DNA from 4 places in the Lysinibacillus sp. BF-4 genome. Region 1 is predicted to be linked to each of the others. Evidence: riboswitches for the same ligand, from Rfam matches in the RefSeq annotation. Region 1 holds a riboswitch; each other region holds the start of a gene.
The links. A riboswitch is a leader RNA that binds a small molecule or an ion and turns the genes downstream of it on or off. The one in region 1 is predicted to bind cobalamin.
Positions count from the first base shown of each region.

Region 2: linked by a shared signal. The riboswitch ahead of nikA (nickel ABC transporter substrate-binding protein) and the one ahead of CH76_RS09345 (ferredoxin) in region 1 are both predicted to bind cobalamin.
Region 3: linked by a shared signal. The riboswitch ahead of CH76_RS12430 (ribonucleoside-diphosphate reductase subunit alpha) and the one ahead of CH76_RS09345 (ferredoxin) in region 1 are both predicted to bind cobalamin.
Region 4: linked by a shared signal. The riboswitch ahead of CH76_RS08885 (hypothetical protein) and the one ahead of CH76_RS09345 (ferredoxin) in region 1 are both predicted to bind cobalamin.

Region 1 is NZ_JPUW01000027.1:17,338-24,826, forward strand. Features, by position in the region: gene CH76_RS09320 (DegV family protein) at 336-1,187, shown strand; gene CH76_RS09325 (energy-coupling factor ABC transporter ATP-binding protein) at 1,215-2,048, opposite strand; gene cbiQ (cobalt ECF transporter T component CbiQ) at 2,042-2,836, opposite strand; gene CH76_RS09335 (energy-coupling factor ABC transporter substrate-binding protein) at 2,837-3,118, opposite strand; gene CH76_RS09340 (energy-coupling factor ABC transporter permease) at 3,115-3,864, opposite strand; cobalamin riboswitch at 4,001-4,180, opposite strand; cobalamin riboswitch at 4,348-4,536, shown strand; gene CH76_RS09345 (ferredoxin) at 4,666-5,031, shown strand; gene cobJ (precorrin-3B C(17)-methyltransferase) at 5,048-6,721, shown strand; gene CH76_RS09355 (sirohydrochlorin chelatase) at 6,735-7,489, shown strand, end outside.
Region 2 is NZ_JPUW01000013.1:1,178-8,666, forward strand. Features, by position in the region: gene CH76_RS06200 (arsenic resistance protein) at 1-311, opposite strand, end outside; gene CH76_RS06205 (DUF4395 domain-containing protein) at 363-797, opposite strand; gene CH76_RS06210 (GNAT family N-acetyltransferase) at 929-1,504, shown strand; gene CH76_RS06215 (methylated-DNA--[protein]-cysteine S-methyltransferase) at 1,485-1,940, shown strand; gene CH76_RS06220 (DNA alkylation repair protein) at 1,937-2,596, shown strand; gene CH76_RS06225 (NUDIX domain-containing protein) at 2,593-2,991, shown strand; gene CH76_RS06230 (putative RNA methyltransferase) at 2,984-3,805, shown strand; cobalamin riboswitch at 3,927-4,112, shown strand; gene nikA (nickel ABC transporter substrate-binding protein) at 4,234-5,862, shown strand; gene nikB (nickel ABC transporter permease) at 5,917-6,861, shown strand; gene nikC (nickel transporter permease) at 6,858-7,489, shown strand, end outside.
Region 3 is NZ_JPUW01000054.1:370-7,858, forward strand. Features, by position in the region: gene CH76_RS12425 (ribonucleotide-diphosphate reductase subunit beta) at 1-677, opposite strand, end outside; gene CH76_RS12430 (ribonucleoside-diphosphate reductase subunit alpha) at 693-2,918, opposite strand; cobalamin riboswitch at 3,096-3,282, opposite strand; gene CH76_RS12435 (bifunctional adenosylcobinamide kinase/adenosylcobinamide-phosphate guanylyltransferase) at 3,367-3,771, opposite strand; gene CH76_RS12440 (histidine phosphatase family protein) at 3,711-4,313, opposite strand; gene cobS (adenosylcobinamide-GDP ribazoletransferase) at 4,283-5,044, opposite strand; gene CH76_RS12450 (bifunctional adenosylcobinamide kinase/adenosylcobinamide-phosphate guanylyltransferase) at 5,057-5,614, opposite strand; gene cbiB (adenosylcobinamide-phosphate synthase CbiB) at 5,611-6,582, opposite strand; gene CH76_RS12460 (adenosylcobinamide amidohydrolase) at 6,573-7,241, opposite strand; gene CH76_RS12465 (multidrug efflux SMR transporter) at 7,378-7,489, shown strand, end outside.
Region 4 is NZ_JPUW01000025.1:4,803-12,291, forward strand. Features, by position in the region: gene CH76_RS08870 (tryptophanase) at 1-111, opposite strand, end outside; gene CH76_RS08875 (carbon starvation protein A) at 311-1,762, shown strand; gene CH76_RS08880 (GTP-binding protein) at 2,031-3,221, shown strand; gene CH76_RS14165 (hypothetical protein) at 3,561-3,683, shown strand; gene CH76_RS08885 (hypothetical protein) at 3,771-4,025, opposite strand; cobalamin riboswitch at 4,054-4,253, opposite strand; gene CH76_RS08890 (3-hydroxyacyl-CoA dehydrogenase) at 4,428-5,321, shown strand; gene CH76_RS08895 (histidine kinase) at 5,364-6,056, opposite strand; partial or broken gene CH76_RS08900 (Na+/H+ antiporter subunit A) at 6,301-7,489, shown strand, end outside.

The DNA of each region.
Region 1 (7,489 bases):
CAAAGAACGCGTTCAACCCAGTTGGCTAGCCAACCCGACTAACTTCTTCCGCTGTTTCAATCAGTCATCAGAAAGCAAAAAAACGCTTTCGATGTCTGCTTTCCAACTGCGTTGAAGTTGAACAGTCGTTTTGGCTTTTAATAGCTCCAATGCCCTGCGAAGCTTAACGCCTTTCTCCACTTTTAGGTTTTATGGCGATTTGTTGGCTTTTTCTGAAGAATTAAAAAGAAATGGGGTGGGATATGATAAATGTCACTAGGCAATGCTAGTTTAGCTGTGTATAGTGGATGAAATAGGCTAAAATGTCTAGCTTGGAAATTAGAGGAGTTGTCAGTATGACGGAGAAAATCGCCTGGGTTACAGATACAGCGGCGCTACTAAGTGATGAAGTGATTAAACAATATAATGTACATGTGTTACCTTTACACATTGTATTTACTGATATGGATATACGCGAAACAATTGATATAACAAGTGAAAAATTTTATGAAAAATTACAAGGCACTAAAGAGCACCCAAAGACATCTCAACCACCGATTGGTGAGGTGATTGCGCTGTATGAACGTTTAAAAGCGGAAGGCTATACATGTGCGGTAGCGGTGCATACGTCAAAGCATTTATCAGGCACGTACCAAACAGCATTTGCGGCAGCTGAGCAAGCGGGCTTTACGGTGTACCCGATTGACTCTAAGATTGGCTCATTCCCGATGCAAAAAATGATTGAAGTAGGTAACGCTATGCAGGCAGACGGTGTAGCAGCAAGCGAGATTGCCGAGCAGTTAACGGCTATGGCAGATCGTACACGCCTATCTTTTATTCCAACAAGCTTGTCACAACTGCACAAAAGCGGACGCGTGTCAGGTACGCAGTTGTTTTTAAGTAATTTACTAAATATTAAGCTAGTCATCAGTTTTGAGGACGGCGTAGCTACTATGAAAGAAAAAGTGCGTGCGGATAAGCGAGCACGCGGTTATGTCGTGAAGCAGCTTGGTGACGATGTACTGCATCATGGTGTGACTCAAGTTGCGGTAATTCATTGTAATAATGAAGAAGTGGCAAAAAAGTGGCGCGGTGAGTTGCAGATTGCCTTCCCTCAGGTAACTTTTAGCATAACAGAGCTTAGCATTTGTGTAGGTGTTCACGCAGGTGAAGGTACACTGGGCTTAAGTTGGGTGCAAGGGGTATAAAACACATAAAAATGACTCGTTTCCTGTTTACAGGAGCGAGTCATTTTTTTTAGTGTTAAGAAAGTCTTTTAAGGCGGCACGCGTGCGTGGTAATGGTGTAGGTGCGCCTAATGTAGCGGCAACGTCAAACACCCACGGTTTTTCGAGGTGCGCTTTTTGGAGTAAATCATCTTGGTAAAATACATCGTACGGATTGCCGTCATAAATAATCGTACCTTCGTGTAGCACAACAATGCGGTCAGCCCATTCATAGGCGAGCTGGGTGTCATGGGTGGAGAGCAGCACTGTGCGCTCGTCTGTTTCGAGCTGTTTTAGTAGCCCAAGCATTTGTGTAGCGTAGTAATGGTCAAGCCCAGCGGTTGGTTCGTCTAGGATTAAAATACGTGGCATCATCGCCAGTACACCTGCAATAGCCACCCGCTTTTTTTGCCCAAGGCTTAAAAAATGAATGGGCTTGTCTTGTAGCGCTTCAATCTCAGCTTCTTTAATCGCCCAGTTTACTTGTTCATGCACCTTATCTTTTGACCAGCCAAGGTTAGTTGGGCCAAATGCGATGTCTTGTTTAACATTGCCCGAAAACAACTGAGCATCGGGATCTTGAAAGACAATACCAACGGACTGGCGTACATGGGCAAGCTCTTTTTTACTATAACGCATCGGTTTACCATTAAAGCGCACATCACCACTAGAGGGCTGTAAAATGCCATTTAATTGTTGAAATAACGTAGATTTACCCGCGCCATTATGACCAATTAACGCAATGCGCTCACCCTGTCCAATTGTTAGCGAGAGCTGCGTTAGTGCCTCTGTGCCGTCAGGGTAGCGGTACGAAATATTGTCTAGCTCAAAATAATTTACCATTGTCTACCTCCTACATAAATCAAAACAATTGTGCCAAATACTACAGCAATGCCTACCCAGTTGCGCTTATTAAACTGCCATTCTTCTTCAAAATAAAGCGGTGTCGTGTTGCTTGGGTCATAACCGCGCGAGAGCATTGCATTTGTTAGCTCTGTGGAGCGTTGTAGCACCTCAATAAATAACGAAGAAACAAGTAACCCAACAGAGCGTAGCCACTGCCGAGGGGACTGGTAGCCAAGGCGTGATTGCTGGGCAATATAAATTTTTTGCGTGTTTTCTAAAAAAATAAAAATAAAGCGGTACGTCATTTCACATAGCTCTACAAAAAGTGCAGGCACACGCCATTTATACAGCACATAGCAAATGGCTTGTACCGATGTAGTTAAAATTAAAAAGTACAAGGAGCTAATACTGCCAAGCACAACAAAAAATAGCTGACGTGCTGTAGCTACACTTGCCTCGCCAATAAATACCTGAAACGAGCCAAAGGAGTAAGCAAAAATATGCGGTGGCAGTGTTGTAGTTGTACCTGCAAAGGATAATAAGATGGCCAGTAAACTTGTCAGCAAAAAGAAGGCAGGGAGCAGTAAGAGCTTTACATAATACGTCCAAGGGATTTTTGCCCCAAAAATGATAAAAGCACTCATCACAATAAATGTGATGAGTGAAATGGTTGTGTCACGTACTGTTAAGGAAAATAGCAGCAGCAGTGCCGTGAAAATCATTTTTTCCATCGGATGAACGTGTTTTAATTGATTAATATAAGCATATTTATCAATTAGTAGCATTTACAGTCCTTCTTTTTTACGATGCTTACCGCGTGTAAAGCCTACGAAGTAGCCAATGAAGCCTGCGCCAATTGCCGCTTGTAATACAAATAATAAGCTTTCGATTTCGCCACTTGGCGGCTCCCAAAACGACTCGAACCAAGGTTCATAGCCCGCATTAATCTCACCAATAGCTTCCTCTGCCTCGCCGTCCGCACCTTCAAACTCCGCATCTTTTAACATAAAGATAGGCACAATCGCTAGCAAAATAACAATCGCAAATAATAATAAGTTTTGTTTCATTGTGCAGCCTCCTTACGTGGTAATACACGTAGTGATTTTAGCTCTGAGAAGTTGTATTTCTTTAAGAAGTTCATAACAATTACGGTTAAAATACCTTCACTAATGGCAAGTGGAATTTGTGTTAAAGCAAAAATACCCGCAAATTTAGAGAATGATGCGAAGAAACCACCAACCTCAGAAGGGAAAGCTAATGCTAATTGGAATGATGTTACAACATACGTACCTAAGTCACCTAAAAACGCTGCGAAAAATACGGCTAGTGAAAACGATAGCCCCATTTTAAGCGCTGCTTTATACGTGAAGTAAACAATGAAAGGTCCAACGACAGCCATTGAGAAAGCGTTAGCACCAAGTGTAGTTAAACCGCCGTGCGCAAGTAATAATGATTGGAATAATAGCACAATTGAGCCGATGACGCTCATCGCAAGTGGTCCAAATAACACAGTACCTAACCCAACACCAGTAGGGTGTGAACAGCTACCCGTAACTGACGGGATTTTAAGTGCTGATAAAACAAAGGCAAATGCGCCTGACAGCCCTAAAATCATTTTTGTTTCGGGGTTTTCCTCGATTGTTTTTTTAATTGAACGCAAGCCTAAAATAACAAATGGAATGGTTAGCACCCACCAAAAAATGGCCCAACCAACAGGTAAGTAGCCTTCCATGATGTGCATGGCATAGGCACGCTCAGGAATGAGCAGTAAAATAACTGCAAAATAACCAAGCTTCGGTAAAAATTTCAACATAAAAATCCTCCTATTCAAGTAAAAGTAAGTATGAGGATATAAAAAAGCACTCTTAATCATAAGAGTGTTTACGACAAAATAAAGCAAGCCCTATACAGACTGCCTTGTTTCGCACACCCATCCTCGTAGGTTGAAACGGATCACATCCAAACTAGGTAGGTCTCCTGGCTCGACATCAGCGCACTACATAGCCTTCCCGCAAATTTAGCAGTGGCAATTTATGTATGCTCCGTCTTACAGTGGCGGGACCGCGTTGGCATTTCACCAAACTTCCCTGTTACGTTGCGTAGGCAACACCTAACTTGGCTAACTATGTGCTATTTCAAAATAAGTTTAGCACGCAAAGTAAATTTTGGCTATACGATTTTTTATTATTCAGAAAATCCAACTAGGTAGAAAGTTCTGAAAAAACGCACAAGAGACAGCTCAATGAAAAAGTCAGTTTGAAAATGTGCCAAAGTAGTATATGATAAAGAAAATGAATATTGCAAAATAGTTAGAAGTTTTTACGTCTTTTAGGAGGCGTAAAATAAAGGGAAATTGGTGAAAGTCCAATACAGCCCCCGCTACTGTAATAGTGTTGCTACAACAATAACCACTGAATAATTATTCGGGAAGGTGTTGTGGCGTATAGCTTAAGTCAGGAAACCTGCTTCTATCTTTTGTTTCTACAATTTTCGGAGGGAAAAGGGCGGATAACAATTAGCTAACGCAGTAGTAGTATGCGCGCTTTTTATTAGAAGTCTTAACACCCCACCGATGTTAAGGCTTTTTTTGTTGGTCAATAAAGGGGGAACGCGTATGACAACGTGGGATTTAGTAGGGATGCAGCACCATATTTTATTATGTAATGGTAGCTCATGCATGAAAAAGGGTGCTGAAGAAGTAACGCTTGCGGTACGTGATGAAATTGAAAAGCTTGGCTTAGACGAGCAAATTCATACAACACGTACAAAATGTAACGGGCGCTGTAAGGATGCGTGTGTCGTAACCGCCTATCCTACAGGCAACTGGTATAACGTACCAGACGAAGCGGCGGCACGCACAGTTGTGCAAGAATTAATGCAGGATGGCCCTAAGGCACATCGCGTTTATACGATGCAGGAGGGTGCGATTATTCGTACAGAAGAAACACCTGCAATCAAAGGGATAGCGAAGAATAAGTAGGCTGGAGAGTGGTAGCATGACACAGAAAAAAGGGAAATTATTAGTTGTAGGGTTTGGCCCTGGCGACTTTAAACATATTACAGCGCGTGCTGTAGAGGCATTAAAAGAAAGTGACTTAATTATTGGCTATAAAACGTATGTGGATTTAATCCAAAATATTTTGACACCTGAGCAAGAGGTTATTGGCACAGGCATGACAGAAGAAGTAGCGCGTGCACAGGAGGCCTACAAAAAGGCGCTTGAGGGCTATACAGTTGCGGTAATTTCGAGCGGTGACTCAGGCGTATATGGTATGGCTGGCTTAGTGTACGAGGTATTAGTCGAAAAAGGTTGGACAGAGGCTGATGGTATTGAGGTTGAGGTTGTACCAGGTATTTCGGCAATTAACTCTTGTGCGAGCTTACTTGGCGCACCTGTAATGCACGACTCATGTACGATTAGTTTAAGTGACCACCTCACACCATGGAACTTAATCGAAAAGCGTATTGAAGCAGCCGCAATGGCGGACTTTGTTATTGCGCTGTATAACCCTAAAAGTGGTCGCCGCACACGCCAAATTGTTGAGGCACAGCGTATTTTATTAGAATACCGCTCACCTGATACACCAGTAGGGCTTGTAAAATCAGCTTACCGTGATAATCAAAATATTATTATGACAAATTTAGCGGATATGCTAAATCACGACATTGGCATGTTAACAACTGTTGTTATCGGTAACTCGTCTTCCTTCTATTATGATAATAAAATTATTACACCACGTGGCTATCAACGTAAATATACACTAGGTGACGAAAAACAACCGCTTCGCCCGCACCAACGCCTAAAGAAAGAAGCAGAGCCTTGGGCATTAGACCAAGAAACAGGCGAGGCAAGCCTTGATTACTCTAACAAAGATTTAATGCGTGAGAGTGAGGCAGCACCGCACCAATCTGTAAAAGTTGAGCAACAAGCGCCAAAAAAGAGCGCACTTGAGATGGCTTCTGCCGCACTAGCTATGGTGTCTGGGACTGCGCCTAAAAAACTGGTACAGCAAAAAATGGAGTCTATTTTCGAGCTTGCGGTAAGTCCTGGCGTAGCTAATAAGTTTTTTACACCACAGCAAATGACAATGCTTGCTGAGGTTGTAGGCGAAAAAGGCACAATGGAATATACACCTGACCACCAAATCGTCTTAAAAATTCCGACAACGGATCCTGAAGCAATTACACAAAAGCTTGCGTCTGTGGACTTTTACCTAGAGCCAGTTGGCGATGTACTACGTGTAAAAGCGTGTGACTTCTGCTACGGCGAAAAAACCGAGTCCATTCCTGTAGCGAATGAGCTCTATGACAAATTAGCAGGGCTTAGTTTGCCAAAAGAGCTAAATATCGGCTTTAACGGCTGTGGTATGGCGTGTTATAAAGCAACATTTGAGGATATTGGCATTGTGTACCGTAAAGGTAAGTTTGATTTATTTATTGGTGCTAAACCAGTAGGACGTACAGGGCACGCAGGGCAACCTGTGTTAGAGGGCATTCCAGCCGACCAAATTATTGGCATGGTTTCGCAAATTGTTGAGGAGTATAAGGCAAATGCTCACCCAAATGAGCGCTTGTTTAAATATTTCCGCCGCGTGAAAGAGATTGGCGGCTTTAGCTTTATTGATATGATGTCAAAAATTAAAGTAGAACCTGCACCTTGTGGGGATTAAGGGAGAGAACAACATGAAAGCAATTTTATTCGTAGGGCACGGCAGCCGCTTACCAGCAGGCAATGATGAGGTACGTAACTTTATTCAACAAATGACACCAAGTATTCCAGAGGAGTATATTGTCGAAACGTGCTTTTTAGAATTCGAAAAGCCAAATATTCCAACAGGTATTAAAAATGCGGTTGAACGAGGCGCAACAGAAATTTATGCGATTCCGATTATTTTATTACAAGCGGGGCACTCAAAAATCCATATCCCGCATGAAATTGACGAAGCAAAAGTGGATTACCCTAATGTGAAATTTACGTATGGTCGCCCAATTGGCATCCATGAAGAAGTTATCGAAATTTTACTATCACGCCTACAACAAACAGGCTTTGCCATTGAAGAAGAGCATAAAGATACTGCGGTTTTACTTATTGGTCGCGGTGGTAGTGACGCGGATGCTAACAGTGATTTTTATAAAATCAGCCGTCTATTATACGAGCGTTTAAACGTAGCTACTGTAGAGCCAGCCTTTATGGGCGTAGCCGCACCTTTAGTAGATGAAGGGATGGAGCGTTGTTCACGCTTAGGCGCTAAAAAAGTAATTATGTTGCCGTACTTTTTATTTACAGGCATTTTAATGGAGCGCATGGCAAAAATGAAAGAGCGCTATGAAGTAGATTACCCTGAACTAACAATTGAGCTTGCAGAGTACTTTGGTTACCATGACAAGCTAAAAAATGTGCTGCATGACCGTATTAATGAGGCCGTAGCAGGTGAAGT
Region 2 (7,489 bases), on a different contig from region 1:
AGCCCTGCAAACATTAACGGATGATCTTGTAAAAAAATCATGCCAAGGCCATAGGCAATTAACGGGATGATAACAAAGTTAATCACAACAGAATAAACCAATACGCGTGACCCTTGTGTAGAGGCAAGCTGCTTAAAGTTAAAGCCAACCATTGTGGCATAAATCATAATAATCGTACCAACTAATAAGGTAGGTTGTAAAAAAGAAGTATCTACAACATTACCAATAAGAAAGCCTAATACTAAAATGAGTGGCACACTCACTAGCATATATTTTTGTGGAAAGCGATAAATTTTCTGCGCTAAGCTCAATTGAATTTCCTCCTTTAAGTAAAATTGCCGACAAAAGCTGTCGGCAAGATGTTACGCATTTTTCGCCATTTTTCGGCGGTGTTTCCACATTTGATATTGGAAACGAATCCAGCAACCAATACAGAAGCCTGTTAACGCAATGCCTGAAGCGGCAATAACCATACCTGCAAAAATATAGCCTGCAACATTCCAACCTAAATAGAAGAATAATAAAGCAAGCCCTAATGAGATAGTTGCGATCCATTGGTTAAAGATTTGTTGGTCTTTATCTTCTGGGTGATAAGTGTGTAGTGGCTTGCGTAAAAACGGCTTACCTAACATAACGACAGGATTAACTTTAGTGATGACAGTAAACAACCCTAAAATAAAAGGGATAAATAAGATATTAGTATTCACAAAGACACCAAGCAGTGAAGTGACAACGATAAATACTTGGTTAGTTGTTACCAACGGTTTAGGAATACTATTAGGAATTTGTTGTGACAATGAATAAACCTCCAGTTTTTATACCTATAGGGGTATAAGTATTGTTATATAGACTATGAGGGATAACGATAAAAAAGTCAACTATATAAATTTCATTAGGTATAATAGAAAAAAAGAAGGTGGGGATGACTTTGACAACAGCTTTAGAAAATAATGTAGTACGTTTACGTCAAATGGTAAAAGAGGATGCTGAGGCATTATGGGAAATTGGTCAGGATGATCGCATTTGGACATATTTATCAATAACACCGCGTTCATTAGAGGCAATTGAAGTTTATATTAACGAGGCTTTGGCTAATCAAGCGGAATTTCCGATGGTTATTATTGATGCGACAACAAATAAAATTGTAGGCGCAACAAAATTTATGGATATTGACGCAAAAAACAAAACAGCAGAGATTGGTTTTACTTGGCTGACACCTTCAGCATGGGGCACAGCAATTAATCGTAATGCTAAATATTTATTGCTGAGTTATGCTTTTGAGCAATGGGGATTGCGACGTGTAACCATTAAAACAGATGCCGAAAATATTGCATCATGTAAAGCAATTGAAGCGATTGGTGCAACAAAGGAAGGCGTGCTACGTAATCATCGCATCCGCAAAGATGGCAAAAATCGTGATACAGCAATTTACAGTGTAATTGAAGAGGAGTGGCCACAAGTCAAAGTAAAGCTAGGTGAGCGTTGTGCTACAAAAAACGTATAATACAACAATTGGCAAGGTAACAATTGAAGCAACAGCACAAGCAGTAACAGCATTGTACACAGGTAACCCTAAGGAAGATATAACACAAGGAGAAAGTGCGGTTATGCAACAAGCCATTTGTGAGCTAACAGCTTATTTAAACGGTGATCTTCGAACGTTTACAACACCACTTGCACCGCAAGGCACAGATTTTCAACAGCGTGTATGGCAAGCACTACAGGCCATTCCTTATGGGCAGACTAAAAACTATAAGCAAGTAGCTGAGCTAATTGGTAATGCCAACGCTTCACGAGCAGTGGGCAATGCCAATAATAAAAATCCGATTTTAATTATGATTCCATGCCATCGTGTAATTGGTGCTAATGGTAAGTTGGTTGGCTACGGTGCAGGGCTACCATTAAAAGAACAGCTACTCAAGCTAGAAGGATATTTATGAGAGCCCAGTTAGAGCAATTAGCTGAGGAGGAGTACCGTGCTTTTACAGCTAAATTATTGCCAGGTGTTACAGATATTTTAGGCGTGCGTGTGCCAAAGCTACGCGCGTTAGCTAAGGATATCGCAAAGCGGCAGCCAGCGTATTTGCAAGTACAACCAACCTGTTTTGAAGAAACGATGTTGCAGGGTTTTGTGATTGGTTATTTACCTTATGATGAACAGCGCATTGCGGCGTTTGTTCCGTATATTACAAATTGGTCGCTTTGCGATAGCTTTTGTACAAGTTTAAAAAGTACAAAGGCACATCGTGAAGAAATGTGGCGATTTTTACAGCCATATTTTCGTTCTGATCAACCATATGCTATTCGTTTTGCGGTAGTAATGAGCCTAATGTATTTTATTGATGAGCACTATATTGAGCAGTTGTTTAGGCGTTATGACGCGATTACTAATGAGCATTACTATGTGCGAATGGCAGTCGCGTGGGCAGTATCTATGTGCTATGTAAAACAGCCAGTGCTAACTTATAGCTATTTACAGCAACATTCACTTGATGATCAAACGCATCGTATGACCATTCAAAAGATTATTGATTCGACGCGACCTACTAAGCAACAAAAGGCTGAGGTACGTGCGCTACGGAGGAGTAAAGCATGAAACATATTGGTGTCGGCGTAGGCGCTTTTATTTTAAATGAACATAATGAATTATTATTAGTACGCCGCAAAAAAGAGCCAGAGGCAGCGCATTGGAGTTTGCCAGGGGGCAAGGTAGAGCTAATGGAAACAATTGAGGATGCCACAGTACGTGAGATTAAAGAGGAGTTAGGTGTAACGATTACCCTCACAGGTTTGTTATGTGTAACTAATCATATTTTACCGCCAGCTACCCACTTTGTGGCACCCACTTTTATTGCGCGCATTATAAAAGGTACGGTAACAAATAGAGAGCCTCATGCAATTAGTGAAGTAGGCTTCTTTGCATTATCTCAATTACCAACGCCACTGACAGTAACAACACTAAATGCCTTAAAGGAGTTTAAGCATGACTAGAAAACAACAGCGCATTCATTTTGCACAGCAACATCAAACTTTATTACGTTGCCCGCTTTGCTATGAGCAGGTGGAAGTTAATGAAGCAAGCATGGTATGTGCTAATCGCCATACTTTTGATTTTACAAAGCAAGGCTATGTTAATTTAGCCCCGCAACGTACCGAAAATTTATATACCAAGGAATTATTTACTGCGCGTCGCATGATAATTGATAGTGGTTTTTATACACCGCTTCATCAAGAGCTAATTAAACTAGTAGCAGATGCTAAAGTCATTGCAGATTTAGGTTGTGGTGAGGGTACGCATTTACAACAACTATTACCAGAAGGTGCGCTAGGTATTGGTATTGACCTTGCCAAGGAGGGCGTTAAAATGGCAGCTAGCTATGACAACGTGCTATGGCAAGTTGCAGATTTAGCTAATATCCCATTAACAACAAGTAGTGTAGATGCGATTGTTAATATTTTATCTCCATCTAACTATAAGGAGTTTAAGCGTATTTTACGTGCAGACGGGCGCATGATTAAGGTAGTGCCAAGCGAAAATTATTTATACGAGTTACGTGAGGCTTTCTTTCCAGATAAGTCACCTTACTCTAACGCGACTATTGTTGAATTATTTGAGCAACAATTTGCACACACCAAAAAAATCACAGTACGTTATGAGCAACAGCTAACGGCTGAGTTAATGCGTATGTTAGTGGATATGACGCCGCTTACTCAAAACGTAGCGCGTGTGCAAAAGGAGCAATTTATTGCGAATCACTCGCATTGTATTACGCTAGAATTTGACATTCTTATTGGTAATGATTGATTATTTTGATTAGTTTGATAAGATAGTTATCTCTGCTTAGTTAATATTTCCTGCAAATAATAACAATAATTTGATATGGAATAATTAACATATTATCGTTATAATTGTCTAAGAGTAAATACGAATATTGTAGAAATTAGGTGCATTTATGCTACTATAAATGCTTAAAAGGGAAATCGGTGAAATTCCGATACGGTCCCGCCGCTGTAATGTGGAGTAAGGCGCAAAAAGTCACTAGCAATGCTGGGAAGACGCGTACTTATGTTGAAGCTAAGTCAGAAGACCTGCCTATTTTCAGATGCTGTTAACCTACGGGAGATAGGGGGGTATTGAAGTGCGATTATTACGAGTAATAGGGCGTTTCTAACCACCGTGGGTTAGAGGCGCTTTTTTCGTTTTGCAAAGCTAGAGTTAAAAGGAGAGAGAGCATGTTTTTACAACAAACAAAGCGTACGGTATTGTTGGCGCTACTTATGGTAGTGGCAGTAGTAATGGCAGCGTGTGGCGATAAAAAGAATGAAGCAGCCACTGCAGACAAAGATGAGGAACTAAAAAAAATTACTTTCTCATGGTCAGGGGATATTGGGGACTTAAACCCACATACTTATATGCCAAATGAATTTTTCTCACAGGCCATGGTTTATGAATCATTAGTATATTATGGTGAAGGCGGCGAGCTACAACCAGCTTTAGCAGAGTCTTGGGAAGTATCGGAGGATGGCAAGACGTATACCTTCCACCTACGTGAAAATGTAAAGTTTTCGGACGGCTCACCATTTAACGCAGAAGTAGCAAAGAAAAACTTTGATACAATTTTAGCTAACCGTCAACAACATGAGTGGGTAGAGCTTATTCATCAATTTGAGGATACAGAGGTTGTGGATGAGCATACTTTAAAAATGACATTGAAAAATGCGTATTACCCAGCATTACAGGAGTTAACGTATATTCGTCCGTTCCGATTTGTAGCAGAAACAGCTTTCCCTGAAAGTGGCGATACATTTAAAGATGGTTTAGTTGAACCAATTGGTACAGGACCATGGGTATTAAAAGAGCATAAGAAAGACCAGTATGCGACATTTGTACGCAATGATCACTATTGGGGTGAAAAACCAAAGCTAGACGAAGTAACAGTTAAAGTAATGACTGATGGTGAGTCGCGTGTACTAGCATTTGAAAAAGGTGAGCTTGATTTAATTTTTGGTAATGGTGTCATTAGCCAAGATTCTTTCCAATTTTTAAAAGATAGTGGCAAGTACGAAACAAAGCTATCAGAGCCAACCTCAACGCGTATGATTATGATGAACACGCAAAAGGAAGCAACAAAGGATAAGGATGTGCGCCTCGCGCTTAATCATGCCTTTAATAAAGAAGCGGTCATCGAAAATATTTTCTACAATACAGAGAAACAAGCAGATACATTATTCCCTAAAAATATCCCTTATGCGGATGTGGACTTACAGCCGTATACTTACAACTTAGAGCAAGCTAAAACATTATTAGATAAAGCAGGTTGGAAGGAAGTTAAGGGTAAAGAATTCCGCCAAAAAGACGGCAAGGAATTAACGCTAGATTTCCTTATTATGAGCACAGATAATGTACAAAAATCTGTAGCAGAGTATATGCAGGGCGATTACCGTAAGCTAGGTGTAAACGTAAACCTAATTAGCCAAGAGACAAATACATTTTGGGAAAAAGGCTTTGCGGGAGATTATGATATGATTTTCACTTACACATGGGCAGTACCATTTGACCCGCATTCGTATTTAGCGGCAATGACAACGCCATCTGATAATGGCGGACCAGATTATACAGCACAACTGGGGCTTGCGAATAAGGCCGATATTGATGCTAAGATTAAGCAAGTATTAGTAACAATTGATGAGCAAGAGCGTACGAAGCTATATGCTTCGATTTTAACTGATTTACATGATACAGCGATGTATATCCCTGTATCACATATTTCTAATATTGCGGTGTATCATAAAAACTTAACGGGCGTTGAATTTTTACCACAGCAAGAGGAAGTGCCGTTAAATAAAATTGATTTACAATAATCGTAAGGGAGCAGCGCAGCTTATGTGCTGCTCCTTTTTTGAAGGGAGCGTTTTATGTTTACATTAATAGTAAGGCGACTTTTTAGCTTAATACCAGTTTTGCTTGGCATCTCAATTATTACATTTTTATTATTACAGCTCATTCCAGGAGACCCTGTTATGGCTTACTTGCGTGCAGCAGGTATTCCCGCTGCAGACGAAACTGTCACAGCACTTCGCACAGAGTTAGGCTTAGACAAATCTTTACTAGCTCAATACAGTAGCTGGCTACTGCAAGTGATACAACTGGATTTTGGTACGTCTTTTTCGACAAAAGAGCCAGTATTTGATGAAATTATAAATCATATGATACCTACCATTCAGTTGACCGCAATGGCAATGTTATGGGTGCTTTTAATTGCGCTACCTTTAGGCATTTTATCAGCCGTATATAAGGGGAAATGGATTGATCGTTTTAGCCGTATTTTTGCTTTTGCGAGTGTGTCTATGCCAGCCTTTTGGTTAGGCTTTCTGCTAATTTATTTTTTAGCAGTTAAGCTAGATTTATTCCCTGTCTTTGGGCAGGGCTCATTTTTGCATGTGATTTTGCCATCCTTTACCTTAGCATTTGGTTATGTAGGTACTTATATGAGGTTATTGCGCGCAAGCATGCTCGAAAACTTAAATGAACCGTTTGTGTTATATGCGCGAGCGCGAGGTTTAAAGGAACGTGTTATTGTGCTACGCCACGTCGTGAAAATTTCGATTTTGCCTGTGTTAACGGGTCTTGGTATGAGCCTTGGCTATATGCTAGCGGGTGCTGTTATTGTCGAAACTGTTTTTGCATGGCCAGGCATGGGGCATTTATTTGTAGATGGTATTGCGACGCATGATTACCCTTTAATACAAGGGTGTGTACTCGTTATGGGTGTTATTTTTGTAACCTGTAACTTACTTGTGGATAGTATGTATAGCTTTATTGATCCACGAATTCGACAGCAGGGGGGGCGAATGATATGACAGGGTTAACAAAACGACTAGGGCAACATAAGCTAATGATGCTGAGTGGTAGTATTATTGCGGCTATGGTCATTATCGCCATCTTTGCACCTTTTCTAGCACCCAATGATCCTAATCTTGTAGACCTAGCATTAAAGCTACAAGGTCCAAGCACACAGTATCCGCTAGGTACAGACCATTTAGGGCGCTGCATTTTATCACGTCTATTATTTGGTACACAGGCCTCATTAGGTGTGGCAGTAGTAGTAATGGGTTTAACTGTCCTTATTAGTGTGCCATTAGGTATTTACGCGGGTTATAGAGGTGGCTGGTTTGATGCGGTATTTATGCGTATATGTGAAGTACTGCTAGCCTTTCCAAGCTTTTTATTAGCACTAGCGTTAATTGGATTTTTAGGGCCTAGCCTTATCAATTTAATTTTAGCGATGGTCATTGTGCAATGGGTATTTTATGCGCGTGTTATACGTGGGATGGTACTAAGTGCTAAAAAGCGCAACTTTGTATTATCTGCACAAATTAGTGGCACATCTCCGCTCAAGATTATTACGCGTCATATTTTCCCCACGGTTATTACGCAAGTGATTGTATTGATTTTTATGGACATTGGTGGGGTTATTTTAACGATTTC
Region 3 (7,489 bases), on a different contig from region 1:
ATAAATAAATCTACGTGCAGTTGCTCATCACGGTTAATATAGTTAATCATTGTGCTTGAGGCAACCATTTTTTGATTGCGTGCTAAGTGATAGAAGAAGGCAAAGCCTGAATAGAAGAATAATCCCTCTAAAATAATATCATGCACGATTGATGTTAGTAAGTGGTCTACAGTTGGATTTTCGATGAAATCACGGTAGCCCTTAATCACAAAGTCGTTACGTTTTTCGAGTGTTGGCTCTGTACGCCAAAAGTCGAATGTTGCATCTTGTACGTCTTTTGTTGTGATGCTTGATAATACGTACGAATACGAGTGATTATGCACAACTTCTTGTTGCGCTAAAATAATCATTAAGGCATTTAGGCTAGAGTCCGTTAAATAATCCGCTACGCGCCCTGCATAGTCCGTCTGAATAGAGTCAAGTAAGGCAAGCAAGCCAATAATTTTTAAGAAGGCGTTTTGCTCATCCTTTGTTAGCTCAGGAAACTGTTTAACATCATTACTCATGTTAATTTCAAATGGTGTCCAAAAGTTACCTAGCATCTTTTTGTATTTTGGGTACGCCCAGCTAAAGCGGACGTCATCCCAGTTTAAAATATTAGACGAGCGCCCGTTAATAATACCTGTTGAGGCGTTGGGTGCTGTTTTGTCCATAATCGTGCGTTCGTGTACTTGCATTTGTTTTCTCTCCTTTTAGCTTTCGCATGAACTACAGTCAATTAATTCAACGGATGTTGAGCGTACATAATACGTCGTTTTGACACCGCTATCCCATGCATTTAAATGGAGTTGTAGTAAGTCCTTCGCCTTTACTGTATTTTGTACATACAGGTTAAACGAAATCCCTTGGTCAATATGGCGTCCGCGTGCCGCATTTTGTTTAACTGACCAGTTTTGGTCAATAAAGTACGCTGACTTGTAGAACCATGTCGTTTTTGCGTTTAAATCTGGTACTGTTACCGGAATTTTATAGTCCTTTTTCTCCTCAGAGTAGCTCTTTTGGAAAATTGGGTCGACTGAGGCCGTTGAGCCTGCAATAATCGCTGTTGTTGAGTTAGGGGCAACTGCCATTGTGTAGCCATTACGCATACCTTGTGTGGCAACTTTTTCTTGTAAGTCTGCCCATGCCTCGCCCTCGTAGCCACGCGCTGTAAAGTACGCGCCTGTTTGCCAGTCTGAGCCTTCAAATAATGGGTACGCGCCTTTTTCGGCTGCTAAGTCACTTGAAGCTTGGATCGTTAAGTAAGCGATTTGTTCGTATAGTTCGTCCGCAAATTGTACAGCTTCGTCACTTTCCCATGCGATTTCCTTTAGGGCAAGCAGGTGATGCCAACCAAATGTGCCAAGCCCGATACCACGGTAGCGTGCGTTTGTGCGCTCTGCCTGACGTACAGGAATGGTGTTAAGTTCAATGACATTATCAAGCATACGTACTTGAATTGGGATAACGCGTGCTAGTACGTCCGCTGGTACAGCGCGTCCTAAGTTAATCGAGCTTAGGTTACATACAACAAAGTCGCCTGCTTTGCGCTTTGTGACAATCAGACCGTCTTCAAGTTCAACTGACTCAAACTCCGTTGGGCTCATGTTTTGCGCAATTTCGGTACAAAGGTTTGACGAATAAATCATGCCTTCGTGTTTATTTGGGTTTTTACGATTGACTTCATCACGGTAAAACATAAATGGTACGCCTGTTTCGAGTTGTGAGCGCATAATACGCTTCATAATATCAATCGCAGGTACGACTGTGCGTGTTAGCTCAGGGTTTTCAACACATGCCGCGTACTTGTCGCGGAATGAGCCTTCACCGCGTTTTTCGTCGTAGTAATCTTCTAGGCTAAAGCCCATGACATTACGTACTTCATGCGGGTCAAATAAGTGCCAGTCACTACGCGCTTGTACGGCTTCCATAAAGATGTCTGGTAGGCAAAGCCCTGTAAAAATATCATGCGCACGCATACGCTCGTCACCATTGTTTAAGCGTAGGTCAAGGAAGGTAAATACGTCCTTATGCCATACATCAAGGTAAACTGCAATCGCACCTTGGCGCTGGCCTAACTGGTCAACGGATACGGCTGTATTGTTAAGTTGTTTAATCCAAGGGAGTACACCACTTGATGCGCCCTTAAAGCCGCGAATTGCCGACCCACGGCTACGGATTTTACCCATATACACGCCAATGCCGCCGCCAAATTTTGATAGTGTGGCTACGTCCGTATTTGAGTCATAAATACCTTGTAAGCTGTCGTCTACTGTATCAATAAAGCAGCTTGAAAGTTGACCATGTGTTTTACCTGCGTTCGCAAGTGTTGGTGTTGCCATCGTCATATATAAATTACTCATTGCCCAGTAAGCTTCTTGTACTTTAGCAATGCGGTTGTCTTTTTCGTCTTGCATTAAAATCATCGCAATGACCATAAAGCGCTCTTGCGGTAGCTCTACCGTTTGCTTGCTGTAATCACGCACCACGTAACGGTCAATAATTGTTTTTAGACCGATGTACGTAAATAATGTATCGCGCGCTGGCACGATGGTATTGGTTAATGTTGTTAATTCTTCAGGTGAGTATTTTTCAACAAGCACAGGTGAGTAAAGCCCTGCTGCTACATATTTAGCTAGGTTAACGCTAAAGCTCTCGTATACGTTGTCTGCCGCTACACCGCGCAAACTTGCTGCATCATGGTACAGTTTATGCAAATAAATATCTGCCGCTACAAACGTCCAGTACGGCTCTTCTTCGTCGATAAAGCCTAATGTTTGAAGCACCATCGCATCTGCCCACTCGCCGTAGGTTGCCGCTTCGTTTTTACGTAAAAAACGATCGGATTGGCGTAAAAATTGCTCAATTGCTTCCTCACCGTATTTTTCGGTAAGTGCGTCTACGCGTGCTGAAATACTTGTCATTGTTTTGATTGTCATAAAAAACCCTCCTAAAAATAAACGTACAGTAGTTGTACGGAACAAACGCTTGTCACAAAAAAACCATACACCTCAGCGGGTGCATGGTAAAAAAATGCATGGTTAAGAAATGGAAAAAAGGATTAAGTGAACTAGACAACGTAATCGCTCGCTTCCACTTCTCAATCCCCGAAGAGTGTGTGCTATTTGATAATCGGCAGGTCTACTGGCTCTCGAATCACCCTCCATCTACCCTTCCCGCTCATGCGCAGTGGCTCGTAGATTTCGTCATCGTTTACAGTTGCGGGGACAGCTTTGCGCAAATTTTTTGGCAAATTCCCTTTTTCAGCTCTATCGCTAGAGCACCGTATATCAAAACGTGTAATACTATATATAGTATGTGTTTGCTATTAACACTCTAGCATATTGTGTTTGGGCTGACAATAGTTCTTACTCACTTGATTACAAGTCAGACGTTTTCAAACTTTTTTAGTACCTCAGGCAGTCCATACCAGATGCGGGTTACACTTTGTGCCTCCGCAAATAATTGCTGATAAAAACGTCCGCATACATCGCGCAGCTGACGCAATTTTTTGTCCATTGGTACGATGCCGCGCCCAACGTCTGCCACGACAACATAAAGCGTAGCTTGTGCAGCTAAAGCACGCACATCTGTCATTAACGCCTCAACTACCGCATCCTCGTCACTTAAGTCCTGTGTCACGAGCCAGTCTTCTAAGCAATCGATAACAATGACAGGTGCGTCAATAGACGTCAGAGCTGTGCCAATCAACCAACTTGCATCCTTACCTTCTACGATTTTTTCGACATATGCGGTTTTGCCGCTATGTGCTCCTCCAATAAATACGTGCATCGTCGTGCCTCCTCAAAGTCTTGTTGGTGTTGCCAAATTAGGGTGTAAACTTGCTCATGCCCCGCGCTGTAATGCCAGTACGGGTGCTCTTTTGGGGCGAAGCGTTGCAGTAACGCACGCACTACGCCGCCGTGGGTCATAATAATTGTTTTATCACGCGCATTTGTTAAAAAACCTGCATAGACGCGCTGTAAAAAGTCCGCAAAATTTTCGCCGTTAGGCACAGGAGCGTACGGGTCATCTAGCCACGCGCAGTATGCGGCATTATGCTGTAATTGCGCGTACGTTTTGCCCTCAAAATCCCCAAAATCCAGTTCGCGTAAACGCGGCTCTTTAATGTATGTAGCATGCGGAAAATACGCCGCCGCTGTTTGGCGACAGCGCAGTAAATCACTACCAATGATCGTGTGCTGTGCATAGCTTTGCACGGGCAACGCCTGCGCTAGGATAGCATCATCTGTCCAACCAAGGTACTCTTTACGCGCGTTCATTGGTGTTTTGGCATGACGCATTAGGCGTAGTACAACAGCAGCACGAGCCATAATAGCACCTCCGCCCCTTCGATGTAAGCACCGAGTAAATCGCCTGAAATACCGTCAAAATTGCGCAGCGCAAAGCTACGGTAAATCACGACTGTTACGAGTAGTACAATGGCTAAAATAATAGGTAAAATACTAGCGCTCAACAATACAAATAGTGCAATAATCGCATTTAACTGAAACAGCGCAAAATAGGCTGTTTTTTTGTGCAGCTTTTGCATAAAGAAGTGCGCGATGCCTTTGTCTTTAGCCGGCTTAGTCGTTAATAAAAATAACAACATGCCGTTACGTGTCATAAATGGCAGTAAAATAAGCACCCACCAACTTACAACACCAAGCTGAAGCAACTCATAAAGCAAGGCGATTTTTAATAAAATTAAAAATACAAATGCCATAACGCCAAACGCACCAACACGCGGATCATCTAAAATCTCGTGGCGTTTTTGGATATCGCGATACGAGAAAAAGGCATCACATGTATCAATAAAGCCGTCTAAATGTAGCCCTCCTGTAATAATGGCACTTGTTAAAACGAGCGCTAACGCTACTAGTAATGGGGTGACATTAAAATGAGATAGGCCCCATAATACGGCATAATCTGCCGCACCAATCAGCATACCTAGCCATGCGAGGGTAATAAACATCCCTGTTACTGTGCGCTTTGTCAGCGGGATTTCGCGGTGCACAGGCACTACCGTAAAAAATTGCAGTGCTGCTAAAATACTATGCCACACACTAAGCCCCCCTTACTTCCACTGCTTGGCAATGCCCTCAGTTAACTCGTACGCCTCGTCTGCCTCGGCAACTAGCCACTGATGAATATCACCTAGCACTTTGCGGTAATGGTTAAGCTCATTATGACGTAAATCAGGCTCGTCAAATAATTCATTTGATACGACATAGAGCGTAATATCGCGGGTGCGGATGGTCGCTAAGGCATCTTTTACAATGCCGCGCGCCTCCTCTAAGCGCTCGCTACTATTAATTGTTTTGTTTTGCATTGGCATATACATCATATTTGTAAGCCACGTCGTGACACAGTCCCACAGTACTACGTCACCCTCGCGTAAAGTGCTCATTACTGCGCCAATACGAAGCGGGGCCTCGATGGTGTGCCATGTCATGCTTTGACGCTCTCTATCTTGTTGATGGCGTGCGATGCGTTGTTTCATTTCACTGTCCATTGCCACACCAGACGCCATATATACAAGGCGTCCTTCAGGCGTATAGCTATTACTCGCTAACGCCTCCGCAAAGGCAGATTTACCACTGCGTACACCGCCTGCAATAAATACTAGTTTCAACGTAATCCCTCCCATAAAATATGTAGCGCTACAACAATCCCTGCGCCAATAATTGTAAAGCCTAGTGTTGCGATATGCATGTGCGTAATCACTTTTTTAATATGTGCGCGCGTGAGTGGTACTTGCTTTTCGCCCATAACTTGACGATAGCTCGTCACGCCCTCGTATTGATTATAACCCCCAAGCTGAATGCCTAGCTGAACGGCTGTTGCCGCTTCTAAGTAGCCACTATTTGGGCTTGGGTGCACCTTCGCATCACGCCACCAGCGCGTAAGGCGTTGTTTGAGCGTTTGCGGTGTTTCGTTTTTAGTCAATAGGACAATAAGTAGCCCTGTAATACGGCTTGGGATGTAATTAACAATGTCGTCAAGCACAGCCGAGCACGTACCAAATGTTGCGTACTTGTCATTTTTATACCCGACCATAGAGTCTAGGGTGTTAATGGCTTTATATGCCCATACGCCCACTGCGCCAAATAACAGCGCATAAAAAAGAGGTGCCGTAACACCATCGCTCGTATTTTCGGACACGGTTTCTACCACGCCGCGCACGAGCTCGCCTTCCTCAAGGTGCATCGTATCTCGCCCTACAATCCACGACAGTTTAGTACGTGCCTCTTGCCAATCTCCTGCCACAATTGGCGTATACACAGCCATTGCCGCTTCCTTTAGGCTCTTTTGCGCTAATGCTGTACCAATGAGTACAACCTCTGTCGTAAAGCCTAACCAAAAGTGAATGCGGTAGGTTACGACCATAATTGCCCCTACTACAAGTACTGTTACCCCAACTGTACAAAATGTTAGCACAGCTCCCTTTAACCTACGATGCTCACCATGATTGAGCCGCTTTGTTAGCGCACTAATGAAGTTGCCAATAAAGCGTACAGGGTGTGGCAGTTTTGGCGGGTCACCTACTACCCAATCAAACACTACCGCAAGCAGCGTTGCCCATACAAAAATTAACGCCATGTACCAGCACCCACCTCTTTTTTATACGCGCGAATGGCCGCAAGCATCGTTTGGTAAACCCCATGCCCAATTAATTTGCCTAGCTCCGTAATAGGCCCTGCATATTGTTGGTAGCTCCCTTGTTGTGAGCTCGCCACAAGTACACTATCTGTCGATGTACCCGTTGCGAGGGTGTGGGTTTCTGGGTCGAGGATGTTTTCGGTAAAAAGTGCTTTTGTTTTAGCCTCCGTTGCCGAAATTAACCCTTGCAGTAACGCCTCGTCGGATAGTTTAGCGTCCACGAGCACCCACATATTAATTGTGCCCACGTGATAGGTTTCGCTGCGCAAAAGCGCCCGTGTAATGTCTACCGCATTGCCAAGCCCTGCTGTAACCATTACCGTCAGGCTTAACTCGCCATGCGTAAACGTACGAATGACCGCATGTTTAGCGTAAACTGCCGTCATCATCGCCACCGTTTCTTCTATTATAAAGCCGTGCGCTGTTAAATAACGTGTGTACTCGGCGTGGGGATCGCGCTCATCATAACTTTTTGGTACTGAACGGTTCACAAAGTTCTGATAATAGCCGATGCCCGCATTGATCATTGCCGACGACGCCACCTTCATTGGTGCTGGCGCACGAAAAATAACGCAATCTGCGGTTTGTTGTATCGTCATTGCCACTCCCCCAAAATGTTTCTGTGCTAAGTTTACCATGATTTATAACGAAGCAACAGATGACCTTAGTTGACAACGGGCGGATTATGTGAAAAAATACAGAAAACTGACGACCGTTCGTAAAGGAGAGGATAGTATGAATAAATATTGGTTTATGGTGCTACTTGCAGGGTTAGTTGAGATCATTTGGGTAGTAGGTTTAAAGCATGCCGACAGCGTCGCTACATGGGGCGTAACAGTTATCGCCA
Region 4 (7,489 bases), on a different contig from region 1:
TATAGCTGTTACGCGCTCTTCAACAGGTGGTAAATGTAATTTTTGAATAATGCGTACTTTGTGCATTTCTAGCGGAATTGTTTCGCCAGAGTGAAATGTAATTTTTGACATAGGTAAGCCTCCAATTAAATTATTTAACCAATCAAGCTTTGACGCGGTGAACTAATAGTGTATAGCATACTAGATAATTTTACGAAAAGATAGGATATTCAGAAAATTTATCATTGTTATTGTACAGAATGAAAAATAACGCTTGTTGTTATATAACAAATGATGCTAAAATAATTTTAATGTAAAGGGGGGCATGAGGATGCTAACATTTTTAGTTTCTATTGTTTTATTAATTATTGGCTATTTAACGTATGGTAAATATGTAGAGCGTGTATTTGGCGAAAATGAGGAACGACCGACACCAGCGTATGTTAACGCAGATGGCATCGACTATGTGCCAATGTCTACACCGCGTAACTCGTTAATTCAGTTACTAAATATTGCAGGGGTTGGGCCAGTATTTGGACCGATTGCAGGTGCCTTATATGGACCAGTAGCTTTCGTATGGATTGTAATAGGCTGTATTTTTGCAGGTGCAGTACATGATTACTTAACGGGTATGATTTCTATTCGTAATCGCGGAGCACATTTGCCAGAGCTTGCGGCTAAGTTTTTAGGTAAATTTATGAAGCACATCGTTAATATTTTTGCACTTTTATTATTATTATTAGTTGGTACTGTTTTTGTTACGTCACCAGCGATGCTGCTACATAATTTATTAGATGCTAAGGTTGGCTTAGTTGTAATTACATTATTAATTTTTGCTTACTATATTTTAGCGACATTATTGCCAGTGGATAAAATTATTGGACGTTTTTATCCATTATTCGGTGCATTATTAGTAGTATCGGCGTTTGGCGTAGGTATTGGGCTTGTAGTAACAGGTGCACCAATTCCAAACTTAACATTCCAAAATATGCACCCAAACAATTTACCGATTTTTCCGTTAATTTTCTTTACTATAACATGTGGTGCACTGTCAGGCTTCCATGCTACACAATCGCCGATTATTTCGCGTACGACGCAAAACGAAAAAAACGGGCGCAAAATCTTTTACGGTATGATGATTGCAGAAGGTATTATTGCAATGATTTGGGCAGCGGCAGCTATGAGCCTATTTGATGGTTATGGCGGCTTAGCTGAATTAATCGCAGCAGGTGGCCCAGCAGCAGTTGTAAGTGAAGTATCTATTATGATGCTTGGTACTATTGGCGGTACAATTGCCATTTTAGGTGTAATTATTTTACCTATTACGTCAGGAGATACTGCATTCCGAGCGGCTCGTATGATTATTGCTGATTATTTCAGCATTGGGCAAAAAGCTTTCGCCAAGCGTTTAGCAATTGCACTACCATTATTTGCGATGAGTTATATGTTAACGAAAATGGATTTCCAAGTGCTTTGGCGTTACTTCTCTTGGGCAAACCAGGTAACTGCGGTTATTGCATTATGGGTAGGGGCAATGTATTTATTCCTAGGGTATAAAAATCACTGGATTGCAACGATTCCAGCTATTTTTATGACAGATATGGTATATCTTTATATTTTCTTCGAGCCAACGATGGGCTTCGGCATTCCAATGACGATTTCTCATATGATGGCAGTAGTAGCTACGATTGTGACAGTCGGTGTATTCTTTGTCGCAGCCTATAAGAAGCGTGGCACAAGTTTTACATTGGATGAGGATGTTTCTACGTTTAAAGAGGTTTAACGTATAAAAAAAGAGCCAGTTAAGCAGTCGCTTAGCTGGCTCTTTGTATGTGTAAAAACATAAGAGAAGGAAATCATTCATCAGTACCAATGATGAATAGCTTAACCATAGTCAACTTTTCCCTAAGTTATTTATCTATAAACGTTTATTACAACGCTTTAATACAACTGCAACACGATTGTTATATTATTTTACGCCTTGATAAATCGTAATCATTATGTTTTAATTATAAAACGTAATGATTACGATTTAAGAAGGAGCTAATAAAATGAATAAAATTCCAGTAACTGTACTAAGCGGATATTTAGGTGCAGGTAAAACAACGATTATGAATCATGTATTACAAAATGAAAAAAATATGCGTGTAGCTGTCATTGTAAATGATATGAGTGAAATTAATATTGATGCTTCACTTATTGCGGAGGGCAGTGGTATTGCACGTACAGAAGAAAAATTCGTAGAGCTTTCTAACGGCTGTATTTGCTGCACATTGCGTGAAGATTTATTAATAGAGGTAGAAAAATTAGCAAAACAAGGTAATATTGATTACATTTTAATTGAATCTACAGGAATTAGTGAGCCTATTCCTGTAGCACAAACATTTTCGTATATTGATGAGGAACTGGGTATTGATTTAACGCGCTTTTGTCAATTAGATACGATGGTTACGGTAGTTGATGCTAATCGTTTTTGGCATGATTACCAATCGGGAGAAAGCTTGCTAGAGCGTAAAGAAGCTGTAGGTGATGGTGATGATCGCGACGTGGCTGATTTACTCATTGATCAAATTGAATTTTGCGATGTGTTGGTTGTGAATAAATGTGATCTTGTAGCGGAAGGAGATATTAAACGTCTAACAGGTGTATTAAAAGCATTACAACCATCAGCGAAATTTATTTTTACAGAGCAAGGTAAGGTTGAGCCAAGTGATATTTTACATACAGGGCGCTTTGATTTCGAAGTTGCAATGAATGGTGCTGGCTGGCTAAAGGAGCTAGAGAAAGGTCATAGTAACCATACACCTGAAACAGATGAATATGGTATTGCATCTTTTGTTTATGAGGCAAACCGTCCCTTTCATCCTGCACGTTTAGTAGAGTGGACAGAGCATATGCCAAGAGAAATTGTTCGAGCAAAGGGCATTGTATGGAGTGCTGTGCAAAATGAGGTAGCGATTTTACTATCACAAGCAGGGCCTGCAGTACGTTTTGAGCCAGTATCGTATTGGGTTGCTGCATTACCAGAGGCGCAGCAAAAACAAGTATTTGAGGAAGACCCTGACGTATTAGCAACATGGGATGCGGAATATGGTGATAGAGGTACGCAACTTGTAATTATTGGTATTGATATGGATGAGAGTATGATTAGAAGACAGTTAGATGTTTGTTTGCTAACAGATGAGGAGATGCATGGTGATTGGAAAGGACTTGAAGATCCGTTTCAGTGGCAGTGGTCTTAATAATAAGTATTAAAAAACAATCAAGGCGGATAATGTGTAAATTTGGAGAGGTGGTACTACACGCAGTAGTTAGTGGATATAAACACATAAAAGCTTACTAAGTATAAAAAAACCTTAGAGAAGTTTATTTTTAGCTGGCTAACTACACATGCGATAAAGCTTGGTATAATAAGGTTTGTCACACCTTTGTCATAAACAACCCCTAGTTTTTGAACAGATTGTGAAAATCATCACATAACACTTTCCTTTTTAAAAAAAGAGCGTATACTGATGTATAACAAGTGCTAAACAAAAAACTTTGTATTAGTACAAAAAACGGCTAAAAGGAGCGATTAACGTATGTGGGTTGTAACAGTCTTTGAACAAAATACGTACCGTATGTTCGAATACCAAACTAAAGCAGAAGCAACAGTTTGCTTACAAGGTCTAACGAACACAGCAATGCTTTCATATACAAAATAAATCTTTCCTTTTTTGTAGCTACCCTTTGAGGTAGCTCTTTTTTTATGTAAAAAAGAGGTAGCATGTAATAGCTACCTCTACGTTATGTTATTCATCAAATACTGCCGGCTGTATGAGTTCATTTTGCACGCTATGATAAGCCTGTTCAATAATTGCTTGCTCATGTGAATGCTGCATAATAAGCTCATCTTTGACAGCACGTAAAGATGTTGGTGTGGCTGTTAGGCTCTGCATTACGCGCGTTTTTAAGGCAGTGCGATAAAAATCGAATTGTTGTTGCATTGGATCTGACGAGTATACCTCAATTTGATTTATCGCACCGTGAGTATGTGTTTGTGTCATACTCAGCACCTCCTATTCCTCGTAGGTTTTGGTTGTACTTGAGATGAGCAGGTCTCCTGACTTTAAGTTCTAACACTTAATTTTGCCTTCCCGTAAAATACAGTGACATTATAAAATTAAGCTCGCTTATTACAGTTGCGGGACAGTGCTAGACTTACACTAGCTTCCCTTACTCATCTCCATATCTCCGTTTCTTCTATTGTAACAACTTCTACTGCATTACTGATCATGCGTTATCTCATGTAGTGCTCGTCTGTGTAACATAGTTCGTTTAGTCGATTTATATAAAAAGCTAGATTACTATAATTTTTTTAGAGGTTTGGAGTAATAATGTGCAAAAATTTGTGCTTAGCGTTATATTTTAGGTGAGTTAAAATTATAATGAAATAGGGAGAGAGCACAATGATTAAAAAAGTTACAGTTGCAGGAAGTGGCGTATTAGGTAGTCAAATTGCGTATCAATCAGCTTTTCATGGCTTTGATGTTACCGTTTATGATATTACTAATGAGGCATTGGAAACAGCTAAGGAGCGTATAGAGGCATTAAAACCTTTATACCAAGCAGACTTAGGCGCAACAGAAGATCAAGTAAATGAGGCTTATGCACGTTTACAATTTGAAAGTGACTTAGCAAAGGCGGTAGCTGATGCAGATTTAGTAATTGAGGCGATTCCTGAGGTTGTGAGTATTAAAACAGCATTTTACAAGCAGTTAGGTGAAGTAGCACCGACCAAAACGATATTTGCGACAAACTCGTCTACATTATTACCGAGCCAGTTTGCAGAGGCGACAGGCCGTCCAGCTAAGTTTTTAGCCTTGCATTTTGCTAATACGATTTGGAAAAACAATACGGCTGAAGTAATGAAGCATGAAGGTACAGACGAAGCAGTCTTTAATGAAATTATTGACTTTGCAAAAGCAATTGGTATGGTAGCCTTACCACTTTATAAAGAGCAACCAGGCTATATTTTAAATTCATTATTAGTACCATTTTTAGATGCTGCAGAAATGTTGTTAGTGAAGGAAGTAGCAGATCCTGAAACGATTGATAAAACGTGGATGATTGCTACAGGAGCACCACTTGGTCCATTTGCAATTTTAGATATTGTAGGCATTAATACTGCGTATAATATTGTACTGGCTAAAGCAGCAGCGACGAGTGATACGACACTTGAACAACTTGCTACTATGTTGAAAACAAATTATATTGATAAAAATAAATTAGGGCGTGCAACAGGTGAGGGATTTTATAAATACCCTAACCCTAGCTTTGCCGCACCAGATTTCTTAAAATAATATAAAAAAGGAATTGTGCCAACGTAGGCGCAATTCCTTTTTTTAAGCTAACGTTTTTTTGCGTAATTTCTCATAGGGTGGAATGTTTTTAGTATCAATAATCCTGCCTTCAACTACTTGTACTTCATACATTTTAGCTTTATAGGTAAATTTAAAAATACCATTATCAAAATCTGTACCAATTTCTTTAAAGAAAATGCCTTCTAAAGTTGGCTGGTCAGGGCAAGTAAAGACAACTGTGTGTTGACCATCTCGCTCAACTAAATAAGCACGGACACCACGCTCATACATATCAAATTCTTCTTCCTCAGTAGGGCGCTTAACTGAAACGATATGAAAATCTACAAAAGGTACTTCTTTAAGTAATACGTTTAAAAAGGAGCCGCGCATAATTTCTTCCCAGCGACTTTGTGCGCTTTGCCCCACAATAATTTGTGTAATATCTAAATTGGCTGCGACCTCACGAATAACTTTTTGAATAGGACGCTTTTCATTATCTTTTATAATAAATTGCTCTACCTCTAGCTCTTCTGCAAGTTGCTCCCACTCTTTAATATAGCCTGTTTTCTCTGGATTAAATTCTTCAAAGGGCATTGCGTCAACAGTCATAATATAAAGGGGGCAGTCTAGCATAGTCGCCATTTTATGCCCACGGCGAATTAAACGCTCACCGTTAAGACCGTAGTATACACAGACTAAAATGCTTTCATCCATACGACCTTTAATATGTTTCAATGTATAAACACTCCTTTTAATAACGTAATAATCATGTAAGAAAAAATGTTTAAAATAGCATAAAATAATACTAGAGTAGTGCAAAACGAAATTTCATACTGTATAATTCATACTGTGTTAACGCATAAGTTATTGTGGAATACAATTAATCGACCTTCATATAGACCATTATTATGAAGTGAGTTAGTAGTATAGTCAAGTTTACACATAATCACATAGTTCAGCAGTTGGGAGGCTCGCATTTATGATGATACCGTTAGCGATAGCCCTACCGTTTCTTATAGCTGCCCTTATCCCTATTTTTTATAGGCATATTCGGCATATTCATCTCGGTTGGTTCGTGTTAATCGTACCTGTATCACTCGTTATTTTCTTTGCTCGTTTTATTCGTCCTATCGCAAGTGGCGAAGTTTTTTTGCACACTTACGCATGGATACCCTCATTTAACATCAATGTTATAACATACCTCGATGGTTTGAGTTTAATTTTTACATTACTCATTACTGGCGTAGGTAGCCTTGTGACGCTTTATTCGATATTTTATTTATCAGAGAAAGAGTCATTACACCACTTTTATTGTTATTTACTACTCTTCATGGGCGCTATGCTTGGCGTCGTATTATCCGATAATTTATTGGTGCTATATACGTTTTGGGAGTTGACAAGTGTATCTTCCTTCCTATTAATAGCGTTTTGGCATCACCGAAAAGCATCGCGTGCAGGCGCACGAAAAGCGATGGTTATTACTGTAACGGGTGGCATTAGCATGCTCGCTGGATTTTTAATGCTTGCACAAATTGCAGGTAGTTTTAGCATACGCGAAATTATAGCGATGGATGGTTTAAGTAGTGAAGCTTTATTTATTCCAGCAATGTTATGTATTTTGCTTGGTGCTTTTACAAAATCTGCACAGTTTCCGTTTCATATTTGGTTACCTGATGCGATGGAGGCCCCAACGCCTGTTAGTGCTTATCTTCACTCAGCAACTATGGTTAAGGCCGGCATTTATTTAGTTGCTCGCTTATCACCAATATTTGGTGGGGTATCCTTATGGTTTTGGTTAGTGACAGGTATTGGTTTACTTACTTTGTTATGGGGCTCGTTTAATGCAGTGCGTCAAACCGATCTTAAAGCGCTATTAGCATACTCTACAGTGAGTCAGCTTGGATTGATTATGAGTTTGTTTGGCGTAGGGTCCGTAGCTACCATCTTGGCTACGCTACCGAAAATATTATTTATACGCAGGCAACATTTGCTGCATTATTTCATTTAATTAATCACTCTACCTTTAAAGGAGCGCTCTTTATGGTAGTTGGTATTGTTGACCATGAGGTAGGGACGCGTGATGTGCGTCGACTAGGTGGTTTAATGGCGATGATGCCTATTACTTTTACAATTGCGATGATTGGTAGTTTGTCTATGGCAGGTATGCC